Regions from separate parts of the Rhodococcus sp. Eu-32 genome, predicted to be linked through region 1. Evidence: predicted binding sites of a transcription regulator. Region 1 holds the regulator's gene; the other holds the start of a gene.
What was found. Region 1 encodes LexA, which represses DNA repair genes until DNA is damaged. Its sites were predicted from a motif close to CGAACANNTGTTCG; they were not measured.
Positions count from the first base shown of each region.

Region 1 (7,700 bases):
AGTCGGAAAAGAGGCGGTGTCGGCACGCCACTTCGACACGTGGTGGAAAAAGGCGCGCAAGGCCGCTCCGGAACTTCTGGACTTCACCGCTGCCACTGTCGTCAACCCCGACGCGGCCTCGGTCCTCGGTGGGGACTACCCGGATGCGTGGCGACAGGGCGAAATTCAATTCCCACTCACGTACCAGTTCGAACCGGGATCGGAGGCGGACGGCGTCACCGCCCGCATTCCGATCGCGCTCCTCGCGCAGGTGCAGCCCGTGGGCTTCGACTGGCTGGTCCCCGGTATGCGCGCCGAGTTGGTGGCGACACTCATCAAGCTTCTTCCGAAGGCACTGCGTCGCAACGTCGTTCCGGCACCGGATTTCGCCGCTGCGGCATTGAGGTCGATGAAGCCCAGGTCGGAGCCCGTCGTCACGGCCCTCGCGAGGGAGCTTTCCCGCCTCGGCGCGTGCCGCATCGACCCGACGGACTTCGACGTGGCGTCGTTGCCGCCGCATCTGCACATGACCTTCGTCGCGGTCGACGGGAGCGGCACCGTTCTCGGCTCCGACAAGGACCTGGTTCGGCTGCGAAAGACGTTGTCGCCGCGCGTCGATCGCGAGGTCGCAAGTGCCGTCGGACAGGCCGAACGCGCACCGACACTGGCCTGGACGTCGTCCTCGCTCGGCACGTTGGAGGACACCGTCACCCGGTCCGTCGGCGGGCAGACCGTCACGGGCTACCCCGCGCTCGTTCCCGAGAACGGTGGTGTGGCCGTGCGTGTGTTGAGCACACCCGCTCAGCAGCGCGCGTCGATGCGGGACGGAACACGCGCCCTCCTGCTCGAGTCCGCGCCCCGGGGCACCAAAGCGTTGCTCGCGGGCATTCCGACGAAGGAACGTCTCGCGCTCGGACAGAACCCGTACGGCAGCGTCGAGGCACTGCTCGAGGACTGCCGCCGAACCGCCGTCGACGAAGCGATGATGGCGCACGGCGGTCCGGTGCGCAGCCCCGAGAAGTTCGCCGCACTGTCGAAGGCGGTCAACGCAGACACCGCAGCCCGCACGTCCCGGATCGTCGCGCTCGTGCGGCCGATTCTGACTGCCGCGATGGAACTTCGATCGATCCTGGACACGAAGAAGGGCGATGCCGCCGACGACGTCCGTGAGCAACTCGACGGTCTGGTGTTCGACGGCTTCGTCTTCGAGTTCGGGTCCGCTCGTCTCGCGGACATTCCTCGCTACCTGCAGGGCGCAACCGCTCGCCTGAAGTCGTTGCCGAGCAGCGCGTCTCGTGACGATGCGGGCATGGATGTGCTGGATCGCGTCTACGACGCGTACGACCGCCTGCTGAAGTCGCTACCCGAGGCACGACAGAGGAGTTCGGCCGTCCAGGACGTGTTCTGGTCTATCGAGGAACTTCGCATCGGCCTGTTCGCGCAGGGGATTCGAACTGCCTATCCGGTGTCCGAGAAACGAATCATGAAGGCGATGGACGCAGTCAGTCGCTGACGCCGGCCTCGCGATGCGCGCGCAATTCGAGGATCTCCTTCTCGAAATCCTCGGCCGAGCTGAAGGATCGGTACACGGACGCGAAGCGCAAGTAGGCTACTTCGTCGAGATCGCGGAGTGGGCCGAGAATGGCCAATCCGACCTCGTGGCTGGGAATTTCGGCGGATCCGGACGCACGAACCGCGTCCTCCACCTGCTGAGCCAGGAGGTTCAACGCGTCGTTGTCGACATCCCGGCCCTGGCACGCGCGCCGCACACCTTTGACGACCTTCTCGCGGCTGAACGGCTCGGTGACGCCGCTGCGCTTCACGACCGCGAGGACCGCTGTTTCGACGGTGGTGAACCGACGACCGCATTCCGGGCACGACCGACGCCGACGAATCGCCTGGCCTTCGTCCGCCTCGCGGGAATCCACCACGCGCGAATCAGGGTGCCTGCAGAACGGGCAATGCATGTCGGAGCCTCCGTCGTAGCCGATGCACTCCCCGCCATCACCGGTCGAACGCGGAGGACCCGTGAAACACCTAGGACGCACGGGAGGTGCAGGCTCCGAGAATACTCGGAGCGCTACGTGCTGAACTCGATCACCCGTCTGGGACGGAAAGCCGACCACCGGCGACATGACGAGATCATTCTCCCGTGGCCGACGGTACGACGTGCTCCACCGATTGACTGGGCGGCTGCGACGCCGGTTCGAGCTGCCCCGCGCGGAGGTTGGCGAGCCCGACCAGCGCGAGGATCACCACTGCGGTACCCACGACGCCTGCCACGGTGGCCTGCCACGAGATCGACTGATCGGAACGGCGTTCTTCGACGCACGAGTCCGCGTACGCACCCATCGACGACGGCTGATGTGCCGACGGGGCCGAGTGCACGTAGCGACGTCGCGCGGGCGTTGCGCGTCGACGGGAGGGACGCGCGACCGGGCGGACCACCCGAGGGTCTGAAACCGTGATGCTCATCGAGATCTCCACTGCTGTCGACGATGATCGAACACTTGCCTTCGTTCCATTCGATCAGGCGTTCGATGAACGCTTGTTCGAAGTTCTATCACGCGGGTCCGACAAAGTCAGTAGAAAATGCGACACGGATCGAACAGATGTTTGATCGAACAGCGTCGACGGGCTAGATTCGTGTCAGAAACCACACGTCACACCGGCACCACTCGAAATGGCGTCACAGAACCACAGGCGACAGCCACACCAGCATCGGCAACGCACGCCGAGACGGCAGGAGGATGCACGTATGAAGGACGAGACCTCGTCAGGGTCTACACCGGCACCGAAGTCCGCCGGATCCAGGTCTGCCGGCAAGAGTTCGGCGGGCAAGCCTGCCGCCGTGCCGACGGCGAAGGCCTTCGAAGGAGAAGGCACCGACATCAACGCGGGGCTCACGGAGCGTCAGCGCAAGGTACTCGAGGTCATTCGCGCATCGGTCACCGAGCGCGGGTACCCGCCGAGCATCCGTGAGATCGGTGACGCGGTCGGTCTGACGTCGACGTCGTCGGTCGCCCATCAGCTGCGGACGCTCGAACGCAAGGGATTCCTGCGCCGTGACGCGAACCGTCCCCGTGCGGTGGATGTTCGCGGACTCGACGAGGTGCAGGCCGATCACGCAGCCGCCGTCGCCGACGGTTCGGCTGCCGCCGAGGATCAGCTGCCGACACCCACGTTCGTGCCCGTCCTCGGACGTATCGCCGCCGGTGGCCCGATTCTCGCCGAGGAAGCCGTCGAGGACGTCTTTCCGCTGCCCCGCGAACTCGTCGGCCAGGGGTCGTTGTTCCTTCTCAAGGTCGTCGGCGAGTCGATGATCGACGCCGCGATCTGCGACGGCGACTGGGTGGTCGTACGGCAGCAGAGCGTGGCCGACAACGGCGACATCGTCGCGGCGATGATCGACGGCGAGGCCACCGTGAAGACGTTCAAGCGGTCGAAGGGCGATATCTGGCTCATGCCGCACAACCCATTGTTCGAACCCATTCCGGGCAACGACGCCGCAATCCTGGGCAAGGTCGTCACCGTGATGCGCAAGCTCTGATTCCACGAACGACGAAGCCCGCGTCCACCGAGGTCGTACTCGGTGAGCGCGGGCTTCGTGCTGTCGTCCGGGCCGCATCCCGGCCGGAGCGAATGTGGCCTTCCGGTCACTCGGAGTGACCGAATGTCACCCTCGGCCGGGAAAGAGAAAGGACGGGAAGGCGGAACTACAGGTCCAGCCCGCGCCCGATGATCTCCTTCATGATCTCGGTGGTGCCGCCGTAGATCGTCTGGACGCGTGAGTCCATGTACGCCTTGGCGATCGGGTATTCCTTCATGTAGCCGTAGCCGCCGTGCAGCTGCAGGCACCGATCGATCAGCTTGACCTGGTTCTCGGTCGTCCACCACTTGGCCATCGCAGCTTCCTGCACCGTCAGCGTTCCGGCGTTGAGCAGTTCGATGAACTTGTCGACCATGATGCGGGTCGCCGTGGTCTCGGTGGCCAGTTCGGCCAGTACGAAGCGGGTGTTCTGGAACTTGCCGATCGACTTGCCGAACGCCTTGCGGTCGCGGCAGTACTGAATTGTCATGTCGAGCGCGGACTCCATGGCGGCGGCAGCGACGACGGCGATGGACAGTCGCTCCTGCGGGAGGTTCTGCATGAGGTAGATGAAGCCCATGCCTTCTTCGCCGAGCAGGTTCGCAGCAGGCACTCGAACGTCGGTGAAGCTGAGTTCGGCGGTGTCCTGCGCCTTCATGCCGATCTTGTCGAGATTGCGGCCGCGTTCGAAGCCGGGCATGTCCCGTTCGACGACGAGCAGGCTGAAGCCCTGCGCGCCCTTGTCCGGATCGGTGCACGCGACGACGATGACGATGTCGGCGTTGATTCCGTTGGTGATGAACGTCTTCGACCCGTTCAGCACCCACTCGTCACCGTCACGAACGGCTTTGGTCTTGATGCCCTGCAGGTCGCTGCCGGTGCCGGGCTCGGTCATCGCGATCGCGGAAATCAGTTCGCCCGAACAGAATCCGGGCAGCCACCGCTTCTTTTGCTCCTCGTTGGTGAGCTTGATCAGGTACGGCGCGACGACGTCGTTGTGCAGTGTGAAGCCGATGCCGCTGTAGCCACCCCTGGTCGTCTCCTCGGTGACGATGGAGTTGTACCGGAAGTCCTCGACTCCCCCGCCGCCGTACTCCTCGGGCACGGCCATACCGAGAAAGCCTTGCTTTCCGGCTTCGACCCACACGTCACGGTCGACGATGTTCTGCTCTTCCCACGTCGCGTGATTCGGAGCGACGTGTTGTTCGAGGAACTTGCGGTACGACTCGCGGAAGAGATCGTGCTCCGGATCGAACAGGGTGCGTTCCACTTCATCACTCCTCATCGGTACTGCCGGACGGCATGGAACCTCGCCGCCGACGGTTGGCGTAGTTCGAACACTACGACCGAACCGAGTTCGCAGTCGATGACCGTTTCGTGCGTCATCGGTGACCGAACGCGCGGTACGTCAGTTCTGTCGCGCCCGAGCCAGGCTGCGCACGATCGGATAGCCGACGAGGATGCCCACCGAGCCCCATGCAATGCCGCCGAGTTCGACCGAGCCGACCGTCAGCGTCAGGTCCCCGATGCCTGCGACGAGCGCCGCGGCCACGACCATCAGGTTGACCGGGTCGGTGAAGTCGACCTTGTTGTCGAACCAGATGCGTACACCGAGGAGACCGATCAGGCCGTACAGCACGAGCGTCGCACCGCCGATGACCCCGGAAGGAACGGTGAAGACGAGAGCCCCGAACTTCGGCGAGAACGCGAGAATCACGGCGGTCGCGGCGGCGACCCAGTACGCGGCCGTCGAGTAGACACGGGTGGCGGCCATGACGCCGATGTTCTCCGCGTACGTCGTCGTCCCCGACCCACCTGCCGCGCCGGCCAGGGTGGTGGCCAGGCCGTCGGCGATCAACGCGTCACCGGCCAGGTCGTCGAGCGACTTCCCCGTCATGGCCGACACGGCCTTGACGTGTCCGACGTTCTCCGCGATCAACACGATCACGACCGGCAGGGCGATGAGTACGACGGACAGCTCGAACGTCGGCCCGCGGAACTCGGGCACGCCGATCCAGGCCGCGTCGCGCATCGCGTCGAGCCTGGTCTGGTCGATCTCGCCGAGAACGGCCGCGAAGACCCATCCGATCACGACGCCGACCAGAATGCCGAGCCGACCGAGAAGTCCTGGACCGACGACGGTGACGAGCAGAATCGCGATCAACGTCACCGCCGCGACGAGCGGCTGCGCCTCGAACGACGACGTCGCGGCCGGAGCCAGGTTGAGCCCGATCAAGACGACGACGGCTCCGGTGACGACCGGCGGCATGACGGCTTCGATCACCCGTCCGCCCGCGAACCTGACGACGAAACCGATTGCGGCCAGGACGATTCCGACGGACATGACGGCGCCGAGTTGCGCTGCCGGCCCGTCTGCCTGCGCAGCACTGAGCGGGGCGATGAACGCGAACGACGATCCGAGGTAGCTCGGAATGCGTCCGCGTGTGATCACCAGGAAGAGCGCGGTGCCGATTCCGGAGAAGAGCAAGGTGGTGGTCACCGGGAATCCGGTGACCGTCGGAACCAACAGCGTCGCACCGAACATGGCGATGACGTGCTGCATTCCGATACCGATCGTGCGCGGCCACGACAGACGTTCGTCCGGGGCCACCACCGCGCCTGCAGCGACAGTCTTTCCGTTGCCGTGCAGGGTCCATCCGAAGTTTCGACTCACAAGGACTGAATCCTAGAGGGCATTCAGTTCAGGATTGCAGCAACCGCCGCGCGTGCGGCGGAAGCGCTGTCCGCGCGCAGAGCGGCGTCGGCTGCTTCGACGCACTTGTCGAACGTGACGGTCGACAGCTTCGCTCCGACGTGGGCGACGGCGGCCGACGCAGCCGACAGCGACGTGATGCCCAGACCCACGAGCACACACGCGAGCAACGGATCGGCCGCTGCCTCGCCGCACACACCGACCGGCTTGCCTGCGGCGGCACCTGCCTTGGCGGTGTGCGAGACGAGCGCGAGCACGGCAGGCTGCCACGGATCGGTCAGCGCGGCCAGTTCAGAGGACATCCGGTCGGCTGCCATCGTGTACTGGGCGAGGTCGTTCGTGCCGATCGACAGGAAGTCGACGTGCTCGAGAATGTGCTCGGCCAGCAGGGCCGCGGCGGGGACCTCGATCATCACCCCGGGTTTCAGCCCGCGCTCACGCACGTCGGCTGCGAACGCAGCGGCCTCGGCGGCGGTCGCGATCATCGGGGCCATGACCCACGGGTTCGAGCCGGTCGCCTTCGCTGCGGCGGCGATGCCGTCGAGCTGGCGATACAGGATGCCACGATCCTGTTCCGCGATGCGGATTCCACGAACACCGAGGGCAGGGTTGGCCTCGTCGGCGTGATTGGCGAAGCGCAGCGGCTTGTCCGAGCCTGCATCGAGTGTGCGGACAACGACCTTGTGTCCGGCGAACGCATCCAGCACCTCCCCGTAGATCGCGGCTTGCTCGTCGACTGTCGGCTCGGCGTCGCGGTCCAAGAAGCACAACTCCGTCCGAAACAGTCCGACGCCGTCCGCCGCGGAACTGCGGGCTGCGCGCGCGCCAGCGCCGTCCTGGACGTTCGCGAGGATGTCGACGGTGTGACCGTCCGCCGTGGCGCCCGGACCGCTCCAGCCCGACACACGGGCGAGTTCGGCTTTCGCGTCGGCGACGAGCCTCGCCGCGTCGTCCGCGTTCGGGTCGAGCACCACGTCGCCCGTCGTGCCGTCGACCATGGCCGTCGTGCCCGCGGGCACGTCGTCGAGACCGGCAACGGCGACGATGCAGGGGATGCCCAGCTGACGCGCGATGATCGCGGTGTGACTGGTGGGCCCGCCGAGCGACGTCGCCAAGCCGACGACGAGGGTGGCGTCGAGACCTGCGGTGTCGGCCGGCGCCAGGTCGTCGGCGAAGAGGATCGACGGCTCGGTCGGCACCGGCACGCCGGGCTCGTCGACTCCGAGAATTTCGGCGACGACCCGGTCGCGGATGTCCCGAAGGTCGGTGACGCGCTCGGCCATCAGTCCGCCGAGCTTTTCGAACATCGTCGCGATCTGTTGCGTTGCTGCTTCCGTCGCTGCCGTCGCGCGGGTGCCCTTGGAGATCAGCTTCTCGGCGGCACCGAGCCATCCGCGATCCTGGGCCATCGCGGCGTTC
Region 1 is NZ_QGNK01000030.1:14,714-22,413, forward strand. It holds gene hrpA (ATP-dependent RNA helicase HrpA) at 1-1,492, shown strand, start outside; gene nrdR (transcriptional regulator NrdR) at 1,482-1,946, opposite strand; gene DK926_RS24495 (hypothetical protein) at 2,122-2,454, opposite strand; gene lexA (transcriptional repressor LexA) at 2,738-3,529, shown strand; gene DK926_RS24505 (acyl-CoA dehydrogenase family protein) at 3,696-4,838, opposite strand; gene DK926_RS24510 (solute carrier family 23 protein) at 4,977-6,242, opposite strand; gene ptsP (phosphoenolpyruvate--protein phosphotransferase) at 6,266-7,700, opposite strand, start outside.

Region 2 (7,700 bases), on a different contig from region 1:
CTCCGACGTTTTCGGTGCGTCGAAATCGAGTGACATGGTGGCCTCCTAGACCTTCGCCTTGTCGCGAACACGGGCGTCGAGCAGTGCGTAGCAGGCGTCGATGACGACGTTGAGAAGGAAGATGCTGACGGCCGTCAGCAGAACCGCCGCTTGGAGGACCGCGAAGTCGCGCTGCAGGATCGCGTCGATCATGAGCTTGCCGATGCCGGGCCACCCGAAGATCGCTTCGACGACGACGGCTCCGTTGACGAGACCGACCATCAGGTCGCCCGCGACGGTCAGTGCCGGGGCTGCGGCGTTGCGCAGTGCGTGGTGCGTGACGACGCGAACATCGCTTGCGCCTTTGCTTCTCGCGAGTCGAACGTAGGGCGCGGACAACGCCGCGACCATCGCTCCGCGGACGACCTGGGTGAGGACGCCGAGCGGACGGATCAGCAGCGTGGCGATCGGGAGGATCCAGGACAGCATTCCCGCACCGGTGCCCGACGTCGGCAGCACCCCGAACGTGACGGCGAACAGCCACACACCCATGATCGCGAACCAGAAGTCCGGGATGCTGGCCGCGGTCATGGACAGCAGGCTCGAGACGCGGTCGGCCAGCGAGTTGGGGCGGTAGGCGGCCCAGCATCCGATGACGATCGCGCCGAGAACGGCGAGGAACATCGTCATGAACGCGAGCTGCAGCGTCGCGGGGAATGCGCGCAACGCCATCGTCGACGCGGCCTCACCGGTGCGCAGGGAGTCGCCGAAATCGAGATGCACGACGCCCTGGAGGTAGTCCCAGAGTTGCGTCAGCAGAGGCTGATCGAGCCCGTTCGACGCCCGGAACGCCTCGCGCTGAGCCTGAGTCGCGGATTCGGGGAGGTAGAGGCTCGTCGGGTCACCGGTGAGTCGCGCCAGTAGGAACACGCCCAACAGGACGACGATCAGCGGCACGAGGCTGGTGTAGATCCGGCGACGGAGGAATCTGAACATGTTCGGCCTCAGTCCGTTTCGGTGGAGTCGACGCGCGTCATCGCTGCGAGATGCATCTCGTCGACGGTTGCGGAGTTGGGTGTGTAGTCGACCGAGTCCGCCTTGGCGAGAACACCTTCCATATGGGCGATGAACGCCATCTGCATGATGTCCGCGGGCTCGTCGGCGAAGAGCTGTTCGTACGCTTCCTGACGCGCATCCCCGGTGAGGGCCGCGGCCTCGTCGACACGCTCGTCGAATTCCGCTGTGCCACCGGCGCTCTGGAAGCCGTCGCTCTTCAGGTACTGATCGGCGGTGAACGCCGCGTCGCCTGCCTGATTGCCGTGCTGGATGACGAGTAGATACGGCCCGACGTTCGGGAACGGACGTTCCTGGTACTCGGCGGTGCCGGCGGAGTCCGTCATCTCGATGGAGACGTTCATGCCGATCTTCGACAGTGCATGCTGGACGACTTCGAGTGTCTCGTTGACCTTGGGGAACTGCCCGGTCCGTCCGATCAGCCGGATGGGGGCGTCGACGGGAACGCCGTCGGCGCGGGCTTCGTCGATGAGTTGCTGTGCCTTCTCGGGGTCGTACGGCCACGGGGTCAACTCGTCGTTGTATCCGATGACGCCGTCCGAGATCAGCTGCGCGGCAGGCTTTCCGAGGCCCTGGAACAACGCGTCGACGATGCCGTCGCGGTTGACCGCGTAATTGATCGCTTGACGCACTCGCATGTCGTCGAGAGGGGGCTCTTCGAGCTGGATGCGAACAGCCGTCGTCTCGTTGTTGGGGTACGAGACTCCGAGGTCGCCTGCGCCGTCCTCCGGTCCGAGTGACGTCGCGATCTCGGCCTCGCCGTTGGAGACCATCGAGGCGCGCACGCTGCCCTCGCTACGCCACTGGTAGGTGGCGCGGGCGTAGTCCGGCTTGTCGCCCCAGTACGTCTCGTTGCGGATCAACGACAGGCGCTGTCCGTATTCCCAGTTGTCGATGACGTACGGGCCCGTACCGATCGGCTCGCGGACGCGTTCGGTCATGCTGTACGTCCGCGGCACCATCTCGATGAACGACAGCTTGAGCGGGAGAATGGGGTCGGCAGCAGGCGCGGCGACGCTGATCGTCAGCGGATCGACGATGCGGACGTCGAGGTCGGCGTCGCCGAAGACGTAGCCCTCGACGTTGCATCCGAGGTCCGAGTTGACGGCTCTCTCGATCGAGTGCGCCGCGTCCTCCGCCTCGAACGGGCTGCCGTCGCTGAAGGTCACTCCGGGGTGCAGCGCGAACGTCCACTCGCGGTCGGAGACCTGGGTCCAGGAGTCGGCGAGCTTCGGTTCGAGTGTGCCTTCGCTCGGGTTCCGCTCCATCAACGGTTCGGTGATGTTGGACCGAGTGACCACCCCGATGGAGGTCATGGACACGTCGCAGGCTTCCAGCGTCGGAGGTTCTTCCTGCAGGACGATCCGTAAAGTATCTGCGCTCGCCGCCGTGCCGGCGCCGGAGTTCGCGACCGTGCATCCGGTGGCGATCATCGAAAACGTAAGTGCGCCAGCGATGGTGATCGCGGTGCGCGTGGTCCGTCCCTGCTGCACTTCGAGTGCAGGGCTCATGGGGGCCTCCAAAGGGGAGAATGTGACGGGCTGTCGCCGCGTGTGACGGTAGCCACACGTTATGAGGGGGGTGTAGGGCCGTCAACAGGCGTCGACGCCGTATGCAGGGAGTTTCGTGGGTCACATCGGGCTTTCGTAAGCCACCAAGCTCACAGCGCAGGGCATCTGACCTGGTAGAACGAGGTGTGGTTAGGTGACCCATGCTTGCGACCCAGGCTCGGTCATGCCGTTTGGGTATCAATCCATGTTATTTACGTGTTGGACAGGTATCCGACGGGCGACATAACGTACCAGAAAACGCGCACGTCCCCGGCCCGGCGAGGAGTTTCGAATGACGACAGTCGAGAAGGCGAAAGACGGTGTTGTGCAGAGTGATTCGCGCAGCAGCGGGAGGGTGCTCCGAGTCGGGCCATTGAAGCCGTCACTCATGGACACACTTACCGGCGACTACGACGCCCTCGTGCTTCCCGAGCCTTCCGAGCGTGCGACTTTCTTCTCTCAGCACGGTGAGTCGATCACTGCGGCGGTCACTTCGGGGCGCACGGGCGTCGACGCGGAGTTGATGTCGCATCTGCCCAACCTCGGCGCGATCGTTCACTTCGGCGTCGGGTACGACACCACCGACGTCGACGCAGCCGCGCAGCGCGGCATCGGCGTCAGCAACACTCCCGACGTGCTGAACGACTGCGTCGCAGATCTCGCCATCGGGTTGGTGATCGACGCATTGCGGCAGGTGTCGTTCTCCGACCGCTACGTCCGCGCGGGCCGCTGGATCTCCGACGGCAACACACCTCTGACGCGTCAGGTCACCGGAAAGAGAGTGGGCATCATCGGACTCGGTCGGATCGGTACTGCCATCGCAGATCGCCTCGTCGGTTTCCGTTGTGCCATCAGCTATCACAACCGGAACGAGGTCGACGGTTCGCCGCACACGTACTTCTCGACGCCGGCTGCTCTCGCGGGCGCCGTCGACGTTCTGATAGTCGCAGCGTCGGGCGGAAAGGGAACGCGACATCTCGTCGACGCCGACGTCCTCGATGCCCTGGGTCCGCAGGGTTACCTGATCAACATCGCGCGGGGAAGCGTCGTCGACGAGGACGCTCTTGTCGAACGTCTCACCGACGGCCGACTCGCCGGGGCGGGGCTGGACGTGTTCGCGAACGAGCCCGCTGTCCCCGAGGCCTTGCTGGCGTTGGACAACGTCGTGCTGCTTCCGCACGTCGGTAGCGGAACAGTGGAAACCCGAGCCGCCATGGAGGCGTTGACATTGCAGAATCTCGATCAGTTCCTGGCCGACGGCACGCTGACGACGCCGGTGACGCGATGACCGTCGTCGTCGGCTATTCGCCGACAGCAGAAGGCAAGGGCGCGTTGCCATTCGCGTTCGCCGAGGCGGTGCAGCGTGGAACGGATCTGATCATCGTGGCCGAGGAGGACAGCGCTGCCGACGCCGCATTCGGTGCCGCCGTCGAATCCGCTCGCGACGAAGCGGGCGGGCTGGGCGTCGCGGTGAAGATCCACGACAACGAGCCGGGACGATCGCACGCAGACAACCTGATCGACCTGTCGTACGTCGAAGGGACACAACTTCTCGTCATCGGGATCCGTCGTCGCTCACCCGTCGGAAAGCTGTTGATGGGCAGCATCTCTCAGCGTGTCATCCTCGAAGCGCAATGTCCGGTGACGGCCGTCAAGCCGCCGGTGGGGTTGCCGCGCTGACTGGAGTGGCCTCATGGCTCACGTCAGGCAGGTCCAGATCACGTTCGACGCGTCGGATCCAGAGCGGCTGACGCACTTCTGGTGCGAGGTTCTGGGGTACGTCGTACCGACCCCGCCTGACGGGTTCGCGTCATGGACCGATTACGACGCCACCCTGCCCGTCGCGTCACAGGGACGCGGTCCCGGATGCGTCGATCCGACCGGCGCCGGGCCGAGGCTGTTCTTCCAACGCGTGCCCGAGGACAAGGTCGTCAAGAATCGGGTGCACGTCGACGTCCGTGTCGGGACAGGACTCGAAGGTGACGAGCGGCTCGGCGTGTTGGAGGCGGAGTCAGCCCGTCTGGTCGCGCTCGGTGCGACGCAGGTTCGAGTTCAGCACGCGGACGGCGTCGACGAGTCCTGCATAGTGATGCAGGACATCGAGGGCAATGAATTCTGCTTGGACTGACCAGGTCTCGGGTCCATCCACGACTGAGCCCCCGCCTCGATACGAGGTCGGGGGCTCACTGCGTCTCAGCGGACGGACGTCACCACCAGCCGAGATTCGAGCCGTTGGTGAAGATTGCGATGGCGTCGTTGATGAGGGAGAACAGGATGCCGAGCATGTGAGGGGTGTTCCTTTCGTAGTGCTGTCGTGGTGCCGCAACGCCCCGTAGCGAGGTCATGTCGCCCCGGGTGTCAACTCTATGTCGTCCTGTCGACCCATTTCGTTAGCGGGCCTCAGCGGAGCCGCTATCGAACAAGTGTTCGACAAAGTGCAAAACTTGGGTTAGTGTGGGTTCATGCTTTCGGGGGAGAGTGTCGCCGGCCTTGCCGATGACGTGGGGGTTGCGAGCGCACGGGCAGTGCTGCCGATTTCCGACGCCTCCCTCCTGGCTGCTGTCGAATCCATGGAGAATGCGTGGAATTCGGTCGCGGACGTGGATACGAGCATGCTCGACGATGCCGACCGCCGTGCCCTTCTGGTGCGGATGGAGAAGCTTTCTCGGGCGATGTACGGCACCTCGCACACCTGGCTGACCGAACTGATCGAAAACGACGGTCTGGCAGTGCTTCCTGACAGGACGAATGCGTCGCGGTTGGCGAGTTTGTTGCTCGTCGACCCGAGTGTCGCAGGCAAGCGCATCAAGATCGCGGCCAAGATCGCCGACGGTCGTGCGCTGACGGGAGAGAAGCTGGAGCCGCAGTACCCGACGACTGCCGAGGCTCACCGCGACGGGCACATCGACGCCGCCCACGTCACCGTCATCGACGAATTCTTCAAGGATCTGCCGGGAGCAGTGGATCACGATTCGAAGGTCCAGTCCGAGATCCTGTTGTCCGATCTGGCGAAACAGGTTACGCCCGAACAGCTTCGAGTGGCCGCAGCGCGGCTGCACGCGCTTCTGGATCCGGACGGAACGCTGAAGGACGAGAAGGATTCGATAGCGAAGTGCTTCTTCCGGCTCGGGCGGCAGGGCAAGGACGGACTCAGCAAGGGCAGCTTCGTCATCGACGCAGAGTTCCGTGCATACCTCGAACCGATTTTGGCCAAGTACGCGAAGGCGGGGAACTGCAACCCGGACGAGCCGAAGCCAGTCGCAGAGGACGACCCGAGCGACACGTCGAACGACGAACCGACGTTGTTCGACCGTGACGAGGACTCCGACAGCCCCGGTGGCGAGTCCGGTTCCGCGGACTCCGACAGCCCCAGTAGCGAGTCCGGTTCCGCGGACTCCGACAGCCCCGGTAGCGAATCCGGCCCCGCGGATCATCCTGCTTCTGCCCGCGACTCGGTGAACTCCGAGGACGAGAAGCGCCGGGCCGGACGGGATATGCGCAACCAGGGCCAGCGAAACCACGATGCGATGAAGGCGGTGCTGCGTCAGATGCTGGCGTCGGGGAATCTGGGCCAGCACCGAGGCCTACCGGTGACGGCAGTGATCACGATGACGGCGAAGGACCTGGAAACCGCGTCGGGGCATGCTGTCACGGGCACCGGTTCGCTGGTGACCGTCCGCGATGCGATACGGATGGCGTCGCACGCGCACCACTACCTGGCGATTTTCGACGACGACGGACAGGCCCTCTACCTCGGCCGCTCGAAGCGCCTCGCGTCGGCGGACCAGCGGATCGTTCTGATGGCTCGAGACCGGGGATGCACGTTCCCGATGTGCACCCGTCCTGCGACCTGGTGCCAAGTACACCACCTGAACGAGTGGGCCACCGGAGGCGAGACCGACATCGACTCCCTCACCTTCGGTTGCGACCTGCACCATCCGCTCGTCGGCGACGGTCCGAACGACTGGGCCACGACGACGACAGGCCCCGATCATCCCCAGCCGGGCCGAACTCAGTGGCACCCACCCGAATCCGTCGACCCGGATCGCCGCGGCATGGTGAATCACTACCACCATCCGCAGGAGTATCTGTACTCCGAGCCGGAGAACCCGGAGCCGTAGCTTCGGCGCGCGTTGTCCTGCGCGAAACGATTCCACGAGCGGTGCAGAGCGAAATCTGCACCGCTCACAGTCATGCCTGGACGCAGATACCGCCAGCCGGGCCCGAGTCAGTCCGCGTCAGTCCAACGCGCCAGCCGTGCCCGTCCCACCCGCCAGCCGTGCCCGTCCAACCCGCCAGCCGCGTCAGTCCCACCCGCCAGCCGGGCCCGAGTCAGTCCAACCCCAGCCCACCCCGTCAGCTCCATTCCCGTGCAGGCAGGACGTCCGACATGAATCTGTGCAACGCTGGGTTCTCGTTGTCCGGCCGCCAGGCGGCGTGTAGCTCGACCGGTCGCTTCGGCGTCGTGTCGATAGGCCGGAACACGACGCCTTCAGGCTGCATGGTCCTCGACGAGGAGGGAACCAGTGCCATTCCGATTCCCGAGCGCACCAGCACCAACATCGTGTGCACCTGCGTCACGTACTGCACGTACCGCGGCGTGACGCCGACGACGGTGAACGTGCTGATCAGCAACTCGTGAAAGTACCGGGCATCGACGGGCGAGTACATGACGATCGGCTGGTCGTCGAATTCCTCGATCGTCAACTTGTCGTGCTGCGCGAGCGGGTGCGATTCCGGAAGGGCGGCGACGAACGACTCGTGCAGCACCGGTCGGGACGAGATGCCCGGCCTGTTCAACGGAGGCCTGGCAAGACCGAGGTCGATGTCGCCGATCGCCAGTGACTCCATCTGTACCGCCGAGACCATCTCGCGCAGAACCACTTTGACGTCGGGAAGCTGCTCTCTCGCTTTCTCAAGCAGCTGCGGCAACACCGCATGCGCGGAGGCGCCCGTGAATCCGACTGTGACGGTACCGAGATCGCCGGTGGGGACGCGTCGCACGGTCAGTACTGCGCCTTCGGCCAGGTGCACGATCCGGCGGGCGTCGGGAAGGAACGCGACGCCTGCCGCCGTCAGCGTCACGGAACGGCTGGT
Region 2 is NZ_QGNK01000033.1:23,972-31,671, reverse strand. It holds gene DK926_RS25220 (ABC transporter permease) at 1-36, opposite strand, end outside; gene DK926_RS25215 (ABC transporter permease) at 46-975, opposite strand; gene DK926_RS25210 (ABC transporter substrate-binding protein) at 984-2,564, opposite strand; gene DK926_RS25205 (2-hydroxyacid dehydrogenase) at 2,896-3,891, shown strand; gene DK926_RS25200 (universal stress protein) at 3,888-4,283, shown strand; gene DK926_RS25195 (VOC family protein) at 4,297-4,731, shown strand; gene DK926_RS26820 (hypothetical protein) at 4,811-4,948, opposite strand; gene DK926_RS25190 (DUF222 domain-containing protein) at 5,066-6,724, shown strand; gene DK926_RS25185 (LysR substrate-binding domain-containing protein) at 6,960-7,700, opposite strand, start outside.
Region 2: DK926_RS25190 (DUF222 domain-containing protein) is a predicted target of LexA. The motif match lies at 5,020-5,033, and genes of this name have one in related genera.